Regions from separate parts of the Streptomyces sp. 1222.5 genome, predicted to be linked through region 3. Evidence: riboswitches for the same ligand, from Rfam matches in the RefSeq annotation. Region 3 holds a riboswitch; each other region holds the start of a gene.
What was found. A riboswitch is a leader RNA that binds a small molecule or an ion and turns the genes downstream of it on or off. The one in region 3 is predicted to bind S-adenosylmethionine.

Region 1 (3,264 bases), 2.5 Mb from region 3:
GCCCCCTTGACGTCGTACGGAGCCGGATCGACACTCCAGGGAGGGAATCCTAGTGAACAGGTAGGAAAACATGGCGCGCCTCGAGACGGTCACCGGCCGAGCAGGCCGAACGCCGTTCCGCGCCCCCCTGCTCACCTCCCGCCTGCACATCGATCTGCTGCGCGTCTGCAGCGCCATCAGCGGCCGGCACTGAGCCGGGCCCCCTCGCCCGCACCGCACGAGGCGCCCGCCGGTGCGCCCTTCCGCACGCCCAACGACCAGGGGAGACGCATGTCCACCAGTCCGCTCGCCGCCGTCCCGGACGTCCACCGCAGCGCCCCCGCCTTCCGCGGCCGGATCGGCCGGGACGCCCGCAGCGGCCACTACGCCGTGCCGCACCGCTACCGGCTCCATCTCTCGACCGCCTGTCCCGACGGGCTGCGCCTCGCCGTCGGCCACAGCCTCCTGGCCCTGGACGGCAGTTGTCCCGTCACCCCGCTGCCCGCGGTCCCCGACCGTCCCGACGGCGGCCACGCGGCGCTGCTGCCGCTGTACGAGGCGAGCGCCCACCACTACAGCGGCCCCGCCCTCGCGCCCGTGCTCAGTGACGACTGGTCCGGACGCATCGTCAGCACCCACGCCCGCGACATCCTGCGCGACCTCGACCGCTTCGCGTACGACGGCGGCACCTGTCTGTACCCGTGCGGAACGGAGTCCGTGATCGAGGCCGTCGAGCGGATGTGCACCGAGGGCATCGAGGGGGCCGCCCAGAGTGCCGGACGGGCCGGAACGGATCCGGCGGAACGGGCCGCCGCCCTGGAGGTCCTGCTCGGCACCCTCGGCCGGCTGGAGCGGCGGCTGCTCGACGCGGAGTACCTGGTCGGCGACCGGCTCACCGCGGCCGACGTCGAGCTGTGGGTGACCCTGGTCCAGCTCGACACCGTGCACCGCTGCCACCTCGACGCCTCCGCGGTCCACCGGATCACGGGCCACCACGCCCTGTGGGCCTACGCCCGCCGCCTGGCCGCCCGTCACGCCTTCGGCCGGCACGTCGACCTCGACGGCATCTCCCGCCGCCACCACGGCCGTTGCCAGGGCCTGGAGGCGGCCGGGGCGGCCGTCCAGATCCTGGACTGGGCCGGTCACGCGGCCGACGCGCCGGACGTTTCCCGCAGGTGAGGAAGGGCGTCCGGCGTCCACTTCGCGGACGGCCGTTGACATTCCCGCGGCCGACTGCCTTACTTTCCGCTCAGAACGGTCACGAGCGTCAGCGCCAAGCCCTGGCTCGCTGACCGGCAACCCTCGCACCGCGGTGGGGTGCCCCAGGTGACGACCGGACCGGACGACGTTCTCGGTAAGCGCGAGGCCCACGGGCCCGGACAGTGACAGGTGACGCCATGTACGCAAGCCCCAGGACGGCCCCGAGCCGCCCCCAGGGCTGCGTACCGTCCGCCCAGCTCCTGGTCGCCGACCGCGCCGTCGATCTGCTCCGCGTCAGCAGCGCACTGTGTACCGCACCGGGCTCTGCCCGCTGTCCGGGCTGACCTCCCGCTTCTCGGCCCCCCGCGTTCCCCGGGCACACCGTCCGTCCGGTGTGCCGTCGCCCGCCCGGTTCCCGGTCCCGCGCGTACCCGTGTGCCCTCCCGTGCCCCAGTGCCGTGGTGCCGCACACCCGCCCGCCGCGCCGTCCGGGGCCGTCCGACCCCCAGCCGGAGCCCGCCATGAGCGAACCCCCAGGCGCCGCCCTCTCTCTCGCCGAGGCGCCACCGTCCGACACACCGTCAAAACAACGCACCGCGCAGCACGTTCAGCCGCTGCGCCGCCCCGGCCGCTGGATCCTCACCGCGATCGTCCTCGTGCTGGTCGCGCAGATCCTGCACGGACTGGTGACGAACCCCTTCTACCAGTGGGACCGATTCCGCTACTGGTTCCTGCGCCCGACCGTGCTGGACGGCCTCGGTGTCACCCTCGAAGTCGCCGCGCTCAGCGCCGTACTGGGACTGGCCGGCGGCATCCTGCTGGCGCTCGCCAGAGTGTCCGGAAGCCCGGTGCTGCGCGCCGTCAGCTGGACGTACACCTGGCTGTTCCGCTCGATCCCGCTGATCGTGGTGCTGATCTTCCTGTACAACTTCAGCGCCCTGTACCGGACGTTGAGCCTCGGCGTGCCGTTCGGCCCCGCCTTCGTCACCTTCGACGAGTCGAAGCTGGCCACCGACCTGGCGATCGCCGTCGTGGGGCTCAGTCTCAACGAGGCGGCGTACGCGGCCGAGGTGGTACGCGGCGGCCTGCTCTCCGTCGACCAGGGACAGCACGAGGCGGCCGCCGCGCTCGGACTGCCCAGGGGCTACCGGTTCCGCAGGATCGTCTTCCCGCAGGCCCTCAGGTCCATCACACCGAACTACGTCAACCAGCTCATCGGCCTCGTCAAGAGCACGTCCCTGGTGTTCTACGTGTCCCTGCTCGACCTGTTCGGGTCCGTGCAGTCGATGGGCAACACCTACCCCGGCGACATCGTGCCGCTGCTGCTGGTCGCCACCGTCTGGTACCTGATCCTGACCAGCGCCGTGTCCGTCGTCCAGTTCTACGTCGAGCGGTACTACGCCCGCGGTGCCACGCGCACCCTGCCGCCGACCCCGGTCCAGAAGGCCCTGGCCGGACTCACCGACCTGCGGGCCCGGCTGCGCAGGGAGGCCGCCGTATGACGAGCGCACCCGCCTTCGAGGAGGCCGCCCCCGCCGCGCTGGAGGTGCACGACGTCCACAAGTGGTACGGCACCCACCGCGTCCTCGACGGCATCGACCTGTCCATCCGCCCCGGCGAGGTCACCGTGATCCTCGGCCCGTCCGGCTCCGGCAAGTCGACCCTGCTCAGGGTCATGAACCACTTGGAGAAGCCCGAGATCGGCCACGTCAGCGTCGGCGGCGAGCCGATCGGCGTGAAGCGTCAGGGGGAGCACCTGAAGGAGCTCGGCGAACGCGCCATCCTGGCGCAGCGCAGCCGGATCGGTTTCGTCTTCCAGAACTTCAACCTCTTTCCGCACCTGACGGTCCTCGACAACGTCGCCGCGGCCCCCGCCGCCACCGGCAGGCTGACCAGGCCGGCAGCCCGGGAGCTCGCCCGGGAACTCCTCGAACGGGTGGGGCTCGGCGACCGGACCGGCGCCTACCCGCGCCAGCTGTCCGGCGGGCAGCAGCAGCGCGTCGCCATCGCCCGCGCCCTCGCCCTGCGCCCCGGGGTCATCCTCTTCGACGAACCGACCTCGGCGCTCGACCCCGAACTCGTCGG
Region 2 (3,264 bases), 2.1 Mb from region 3:
CGCGGTCACGAACCGCGCCACGTGCTCGTCCGGGGTGCCCGCCCCGAAGCTCACGCGGATGGCGTTCAGGGACTTCTCCCCCGGAGCCGCCTCGGGGGCGCCGCACTCGCCCTGGGTCTGCGGGTCGCTGCCCAGCAGGGTGCGGACCAGCGGGTGGGCGCAGAAGAGGCCGTCGCGGACGCCGATGCCGTACTCGGCGGACAGGGCCGCGGCGAAGTGGGAGCTGTTCCAGCCCTCGACCACGAAGGAGATGACACCGACGCGCGGGGCGTCGTCGCCGAAGAGGGACAGGATCCGCACCTCGGGCACCTCGGCGAGGCCCTCGCGGACCGTGCGGACGAGGTGCTGCTCGCGGGCGACGAGGGTGTCCCAGCCGGCCTCGGTGAGCGCCTTGCAGGCCGAGGCGATGGAGTAGGCGCCGATGACGTTCGGGGAGCCGGCCTCGTGGCGGGCGGCGCTGTCGTGCCACTCCACGTCCACTCCCCCGTCGGTGCGCCGGGTGACCTTTCGGCTGGCGCCGCCGCCCGCGAGGTACGGCTCGGCCGCCCGCAGCCAGTCGGCGCGGCCGGCCAGCACACCGGAGCCGAAGGGGGCGTACAGCTTGTGTCCGGAGAAGGCGACCCAGTCGACGTCCAGTTCGCGGATGTCCACCGGGTGGTGCGGGGCGAGCTGCGCGGCGTCGAGGACGATGCGGGCGCCGTGCGCGTGGGCGACGGCGGCCAGCTCGCGCACCGGCCACAGCTCACCGGTGACGTTGGAGGCACCGGTGACGCAGACCAGGGCCGGGCCGTGCGGGTCGCGGTCGGCGAGGGCCCGCTCCAGGGTCTCGACGGCCTGGCGGGGGGTGCGCGGAGCGTCCAGGCAGCTGACCCGGGCGTCCTGCCAGGGCAGCAGGGAGGCGTGGTGCTCGGTCTCGAAGACGAAGACCTGGCAGTCGGCGGGCAGGGCGCGGGCCAGCAGGTTCAGCGAGTCGGTGGTCGACCGGGTGAACACCACCTGGTCGTCCTGGCGGCAGCCGAGGAAGGCGGCGACGGTCCTGCGGGCGTTCTCGAACAGGTCGGTGGAGAGCTGGGAGAGGTAGCCGGCGCCGCGGTGGACGCTGCCGTAGTACGGCGCGTAGGCGGCGACGTCGTCCCAGACGCGCTGGAGCGCGGGGGCGCTGGCCGCGTAGTCCAGTGCGGCGTAGGCGACTTCGCCGCCCGTCACGAGAGGGACGGTGACATCCCGTCCCAGAACGGGCAGCGGGGCACAGACGGTCTGGTCGGCGGCAGCGGTGGAGACGGACATGGGTGAACTCCCGTGGGCAAGGGGGACCGCCGCGCGAGCGGACACGGCTCGAGCGCGGTGAAGGGTGAAAGGGGATGCGGAGGCGGGGCTCTGCGGCCCTATCGCATTCGCTTGCTCACGGAAGGCTCCTCGGACGACCAGGACCCCTGGCGTGCGAGGGGTCCGCGCTTGCCGTGGACCTTGCTGTCCACGACCTGGTCTTCACCCGGGGCACCCCGCCACGGACGGAGGGTTGCCGGACAGTCGGCCGGGGCCTCATGACTGTCACTCATGACCTGGTCCAACATCCTGCCACACGGTCCTCGGCGCGCAAGGCGCGGTCCACCATGCGGACCGCGCCCCGTCTTCGCGCCGGCCGGGCTCAGGCGTTGCTGGCGGCGACCCACCGCTCCAGCGACCGCTTGGCCGCGCCCGAGTCGATCGACTCCCTGGCCTCGGCCATGCCGGCGCGCAGCTGGTCGGCGAGGGGCGCGTCCGTCGGACGGAGGGCGGCGAGCGCGGCGGCCGAGTTCAGCAGCACCGCGTCCCGCACCGGGCCCTGCTCGCCGTCCAGCAGTCGACGGGCCACCGCCGCGTTGTAGACGGCGTCGGCGCCGCGCAGGGCCTCCACGGGGACCAGCTCGATGCCGACGTCACGGGGGTCGAACGTCTCCTCCGCGACCTTGCCGTCCCGGACCACCCACACCTTGGAGGTGGCGGTGACGGTCAGTTCGTCCAGGCCGTCGTCGCCGCGGAAGACCAGGGCGGAATTGCCGCGCTCGGCGAGGACACCGGCGACGATCGGCGCCATCCGCGGGTCGGCGACCCCGACGGCCTGGGCGCGCACCTTGGCCGGGTTGGTCAGCGGGCCGAGCACGTTGAACGTCGTCCGGATGCCCAACTGCCCGCGCGCCGCGGCCACGTGGCGCAGCGAGGGGTGGAACTTCACCGCGAAGCAGATGGTGATGCCGGCTTCCTGGGCGACCTCGGCGACCCGCTTCGGGGTCAGGTTCAGGTTGATGCCGAGCTTCTCCAGGACGTCGGAGGAGCCGGAGGCGGAGGAGGCGGCACGGTTGCCGTGCTTGACGACCTGCGCGCCGGTGCCGGCGACGACGATCGAGGACATGGTGGAGATGTTCACCGTCTTGGCGCCGTCGCCGCCGGTGCCGACGATGTCGACGGCCGGCCCGGGCACCTCGATCACGTTGGCGTGCTCGTACATCGTCCGGACGAGTCCGGTGATCTCCTGGACCGTCTCGCCCTTGGCCCGCAGCGCGACCATGAATCCGGCGATCTGCGCGTCGGTCGCCTCGCCGCGCATGATCAGGTCCATCGCCCACGCGGTCTCGTCGGCGGAGAGGTCACGGCCGTCGAGCAGCCCGTTCAGCAGGGCGGGCCAGGAACGGCCCGCCGCGGTGTCGCCTCCAGCGGGGGTCACAGCGCTCATCAGCCGCTCCTCGTACACAGTCCTGCCAGGTCGTACACCACCCTATCCAGCCCGGAGCACGGCGAAGGGCCCCGTCCGCAACCCGGACGGGGCCCTTCGCCGTGGCGTGGCGACGCGGGGATCAGTGGTGGCCGTGGCCGCTCGTGATCTCCTTGTACTCGTCTACGGTCGGCTTCGGGATCTGGTTGTCCTCGCCGTAGTAGGCGTTGGACAGCTTCGCCCGCAGCTTCTGCGTGGCCGGCACCTTGCGCTCGACGCCGTTCGCGTCGACCGTCGGGCCGATCTCGGCCGGCGCGTACTGGTTGTGCGCGGTGAGCGTGTGCAGCTGCTCCTGGCTGAGCGGCTCGTGCACCTCGATGAACTCACCGTGCGGCAGCCGCTTGATGATGCCGGTCTCGCGGCCGTGCAGCACCTTCTCGCGGTCACGGCGCTGCAGCCCCAGGCAGATCCGCTTGGTGACGATGAACGCGAGGACCGGTCCGACGAAGAACGAGATCCGGACGAACCAGGTGACGTCGTTGATCGACAGGTGGAAGTGGGTGGCGAAGAGG
Region 3 (3,264 bases):
TCCTCGGTGGGCAGGAGTCCGCCGTCCGCGCGGCGTACGGCCTCCCGGTCGCCGTCGCCGAGTGCGGCGCACACCCACACCGCGTTCGTGTCCGGCCCGATGGCCGACAGCCCGGAGACCAGCCCGCCGCCGCCGCGCCTGGCGCGCAGCGAGCCGCCCGAGTCGTCGTCCACCGTGTACGAAACCGGGCCGCGATTGGACGCGACCAGCACCTCAGCGCCGTGCGTGGAAGCCATACGCCTCAACCTAGCCCGACCCGGAAACGCTCAAACGTACGCTCCACCCCGGAAGGGGGCTGTATACAGCCGTTCCTTCGCGTGCCCGCACGGCCGGCCCGCTCAGGCCACCCGGCGTGCCGCGTACTCCGCGACCTCCGCCATCGGGGGCCGTTCCTCGGTGTCCACCGAATAGGTGCGCGGCTCAAAACCGTCCTCGCCCCGCTCGAACTGGGTCAGGGAGGGCCGCACCAGGTGCCCCCGGGCCAGCCGGAGCTGGGCGGTGCGGTAGATGGCGGCGGCCATGCGGCCCAGCGCCTGGCCGTCCTGGTGGCGGTGCTTGCGCACCCCGACGTCCACCTGGGCCAGCGCGTCCAGCCCCACCAGGTGCAGGGCGTCCACCAGCATCCCCAGCTCCACGCCGTAGCCGACGGGGAACGGCAGCTGCTCCAGCAGCGAGCGGCGGGCCGCGTACTCGCCGCCCAGCGGCTGCACGAAACCGGCCAGCTGCGGCCAGTGCATGTTCAGCAGCGGGCGGGCCATCAGCTCGGTGACCCGGCCGCCCTGCCCGGCCGCACCCCCGAGCGGGCGGTCGTACATGCCCTTGACGAGATCCACCTCGGGGTCGGTGAGCAGCGGGCCGACGATCCCGGAGACGAAGTCGGAGGAGAACTCGCGCAGGTCCGCATCGATGAAGCAGAGGATGTCCCCGCCGGTCACCAGCAGCGAGCGCCACAGCACCTCGCCCTTGCCGGGGACGGCCGGCAGGCGGGGCAGGATGTCGTCGCGGTGGACGACCCGGGCGCCCGCGGCGGCGGCGACCTCGGAGGTGCGGTCGGTGGAGCCGGAGTCGACGACGACGATCTCGTCGACCAGCGGTACCTGCTCGACGAGGTCGTGACGGATCACCGCGACGATGTCGCCGACCGTCTCCTCCTCGTCGAGGGCGGGCAGCACGACGCTGACCGTCTGACCCGTACGCTGCTTGGCGGCCAGGATCCGGTGGAGCGGGCGATCGGCCACGGACCAGGAGCGGGTGGCCAGCCAGCGCTCGACTTCTTCCAGCACGGTCTGCGGCTCCTCACGTTGTCTCGCGGTTCGGACGACTATCTCAACTGTCCTGGCCTTCGGTTACAGTCTTGAACAACGCCGATGACCATCGCATGTCGGGGGTCACCGGTGTCGACAACCACATACAGCTCATCCAGAGGGGCAGAGGGAAACGGCCCGATGAAGCCCCGGCAACCCTCCAGTCGGTACTCGTAGATCAGTTCTGATCGTCTCCGCGAGGCTCCCGGCTAGGGAAGGTGCCAAATCCGTCTCACGGCGAAGTGCGTCGTGAGGAAGATGAGGAGAAAGGGCCTCGCCTCCATGGCTGTGCAGACTGTCGCAAGCACCAGCAATCCCGCCGTCGACCTCGGTCCCGCCGCTGCCCTCAGCTGCCGCGAATGCGGACACCGGGTACCCCTCGGGCCGGTCTTCGCCTGCGAGGAGTGTTTCGGCCCGCTGGAGATCGCCTACGACTTCTCCGCGTACGACACCGAGGAACTGCGCCGGCGCATCGAAGCGGGCCCCGCGAACATCTGGCGTTACGCGCCGCTGCTGCCCGTCCCCGCCGACGTGGCCGACAAGCCCAACCTCAACCCGGGCTGGACGAAGCTCGTCAAGGCCGACAACCTCGCCCGCGAGCTCGGCGTCACCGGTGGCCTGTTCGTGAAGGACGACTCCGGCAACCCGACGCACTCCTTCAAGGACCGGGTCGTCGCCCAGGCCCTGGAGGCCGCCCGCGCGTTCGGCTTCACCACGCTCTCCTGCTCCTCCACGGGCAACCTGGCCGGTGCCGTCGGCGCCGCCGCCGCCCGGGCCGGCTTCCGCTCCTGCGTGTTCATCCCGCACGACCTGGAGCAGGGCAAGGTCGTGATGGCCGCGGTGTACGGCGGTGAGCTCGTCGGCATCGAGGGCAACTACGACGACGTGAACCGCTTCTGCTCCGAGCTGATCGGCGACCCGGCCGGCGAGGGCTGGGGCTTCGTCAACGTCAACCTGCGGCCGTACTACGCGGAGGGCTCCAAGACCCTCGCCTACGAGATCTGCGAGCAGCTCGGCTGGCGCCTCCCGGACCAGATCGTGGTCCCGATCGCCTCGGGCTCCCAGCTCACGAAGATCGACAAAGGCCTCCAGGAGCTGATCAAGCTCGGTCTGGTCGAGGACAGGCCGTACAGGATCTTCGGCGCACAGGCCGAGGGCTGCTCCCCGGTGTCCACCGCCTTCAAGGCCGGCCACGACGTGGTCCGCCCGCAGAAGCCGAACACCATCGCCAAGTCGCTTGCCATCGGCAACCCGGCCGACGGCCCCTACGTCCTCGACATCGCGCGCCGCACCGGCGGCGCCGTGGAGGACGTGACGGACGCCGAGGTCGTCGACGCCATCAAGCTGCTCGCCCGCACCGAGGGCATCTTCGCGGAGACGGCGGGCGGCGTGACCGTCGGCGTCACCCGCAAGCTGCTCAAGGACGGCCTGCTGGACCCGGCGAAGACCACGGTCGTCCTCAACACCGGCGACGGCCTCAAGACCCTCGACGCGGTGGCCGGCACCGGCCTCAGCGCCACCATCCGCCCGACCCTGGACTCCTTCCGAGAGGCTGGCCTCGCATGAGCGTGACCGTTCGCATCCCGACCATCCTGCGCACCTACACCGGCGGCCAGGCCGAGGTCAGCGCCGAGGGGGTGACCCTCGCCGAGGTCATCGAGAGCCTGGAGAAGAACCACACCGGGATCGCCGCCCGGGTGCTGGACGACCAGGGCAAGCTGCGCCGTTTCGTGAACGTCTACGTCAACGACGACGACGTGCGTTTCGAGCAGGGCCTCCAGACGGCCACGCCCGACGGCGCGGGTGTCTCGATCATTCCCGCGGTGGCCGGCGGCTGCTGACCGGATGACCGATCATTACCTTCGGTAACAGCGGTGACGCATTGTTCATCGGATTGCCCCCTCCGTGAGAGAAGCGGAGGGGGCAATTCTGCGTGATTGAGCGCGGTACAGTTGGGGAA

Region 1: another riboswitch for S-adenosylmethionine. It lies ahead of BLW57_RS06955 (amino acid ABC transporter permease); the one in region 3 lies ahead of thrC (threonine synthase).
Region 2: another riboswitch for S-adenosylmethionine. It lies ahead of BLW57_RS28050 (aminotransferase class V-fold PLP-dependent enzyme); the one in region 3 lies ahead of thrC (threonine synthase).

The regions. Positions count from the first base shown of each region.
Region 1 is NZ_FNSZ01000001.1:1,541,619-1,544,882, reverse strand. Features, by position in the region: gene BLW57_RS42165 (putative leader peptide) at 71-193, shown strand; gene BLW57_RS06960 (glutathione S-transferase C-terminal domain-containing protein) at 271-1,158, shown strand; SAM riboswitch class IV at 1,236-1,346, shown strand; gene BLW57_RS06955 (amino acid ABC transporter permease) at 1,701-2,681, shown strand; gene BLW57_RS06950 (amino acid ABC transporter ATP-binding protein) at 2,678-3,264, shown strand, end outside.
Region 2 is NZ_FNSZ01000001.1:6,209,299-6,212,562, reverse strand. Features, by position in the region: gene BLW57_RS28050 (aminotransferase class V-fold PLP-dependent enzyme) at 1-1,287, opposite strand, end outside; SAM riboswitch class IV at 1,447-1,563, opposite strand; gene trpD (anthranilate phosphoribosyltransferase) at 1,649-2,713, opposite strand; gene BLW57_RS28040 (cytochrome bc1 complex cytochrome b subunit) at 2,835-3,264, opposite strand, start outside.
Region 3 is NZ_FNSZ01000001.1:4,080,901-4,084,164, reverse strand. Features, by position in the region: gene BLW57_RS18215 (alpha,alpha-trehalose-phosphate synthase (UDP-forming)) at 1-236, opposite strand, end outside; gene BLW57_RS18210 (glucosyl-3-phosphoglycerate synthase) at 339-1,283, opposite strand; SAM riboswitch class I at 1,413-1,569, shown strand; gene thrC (threonine synthase) at 1,587-2,870, shown strand; gene BLW57_RS18200 (MoaD/ThiS family protein) at 2,867-3,145, shown strand.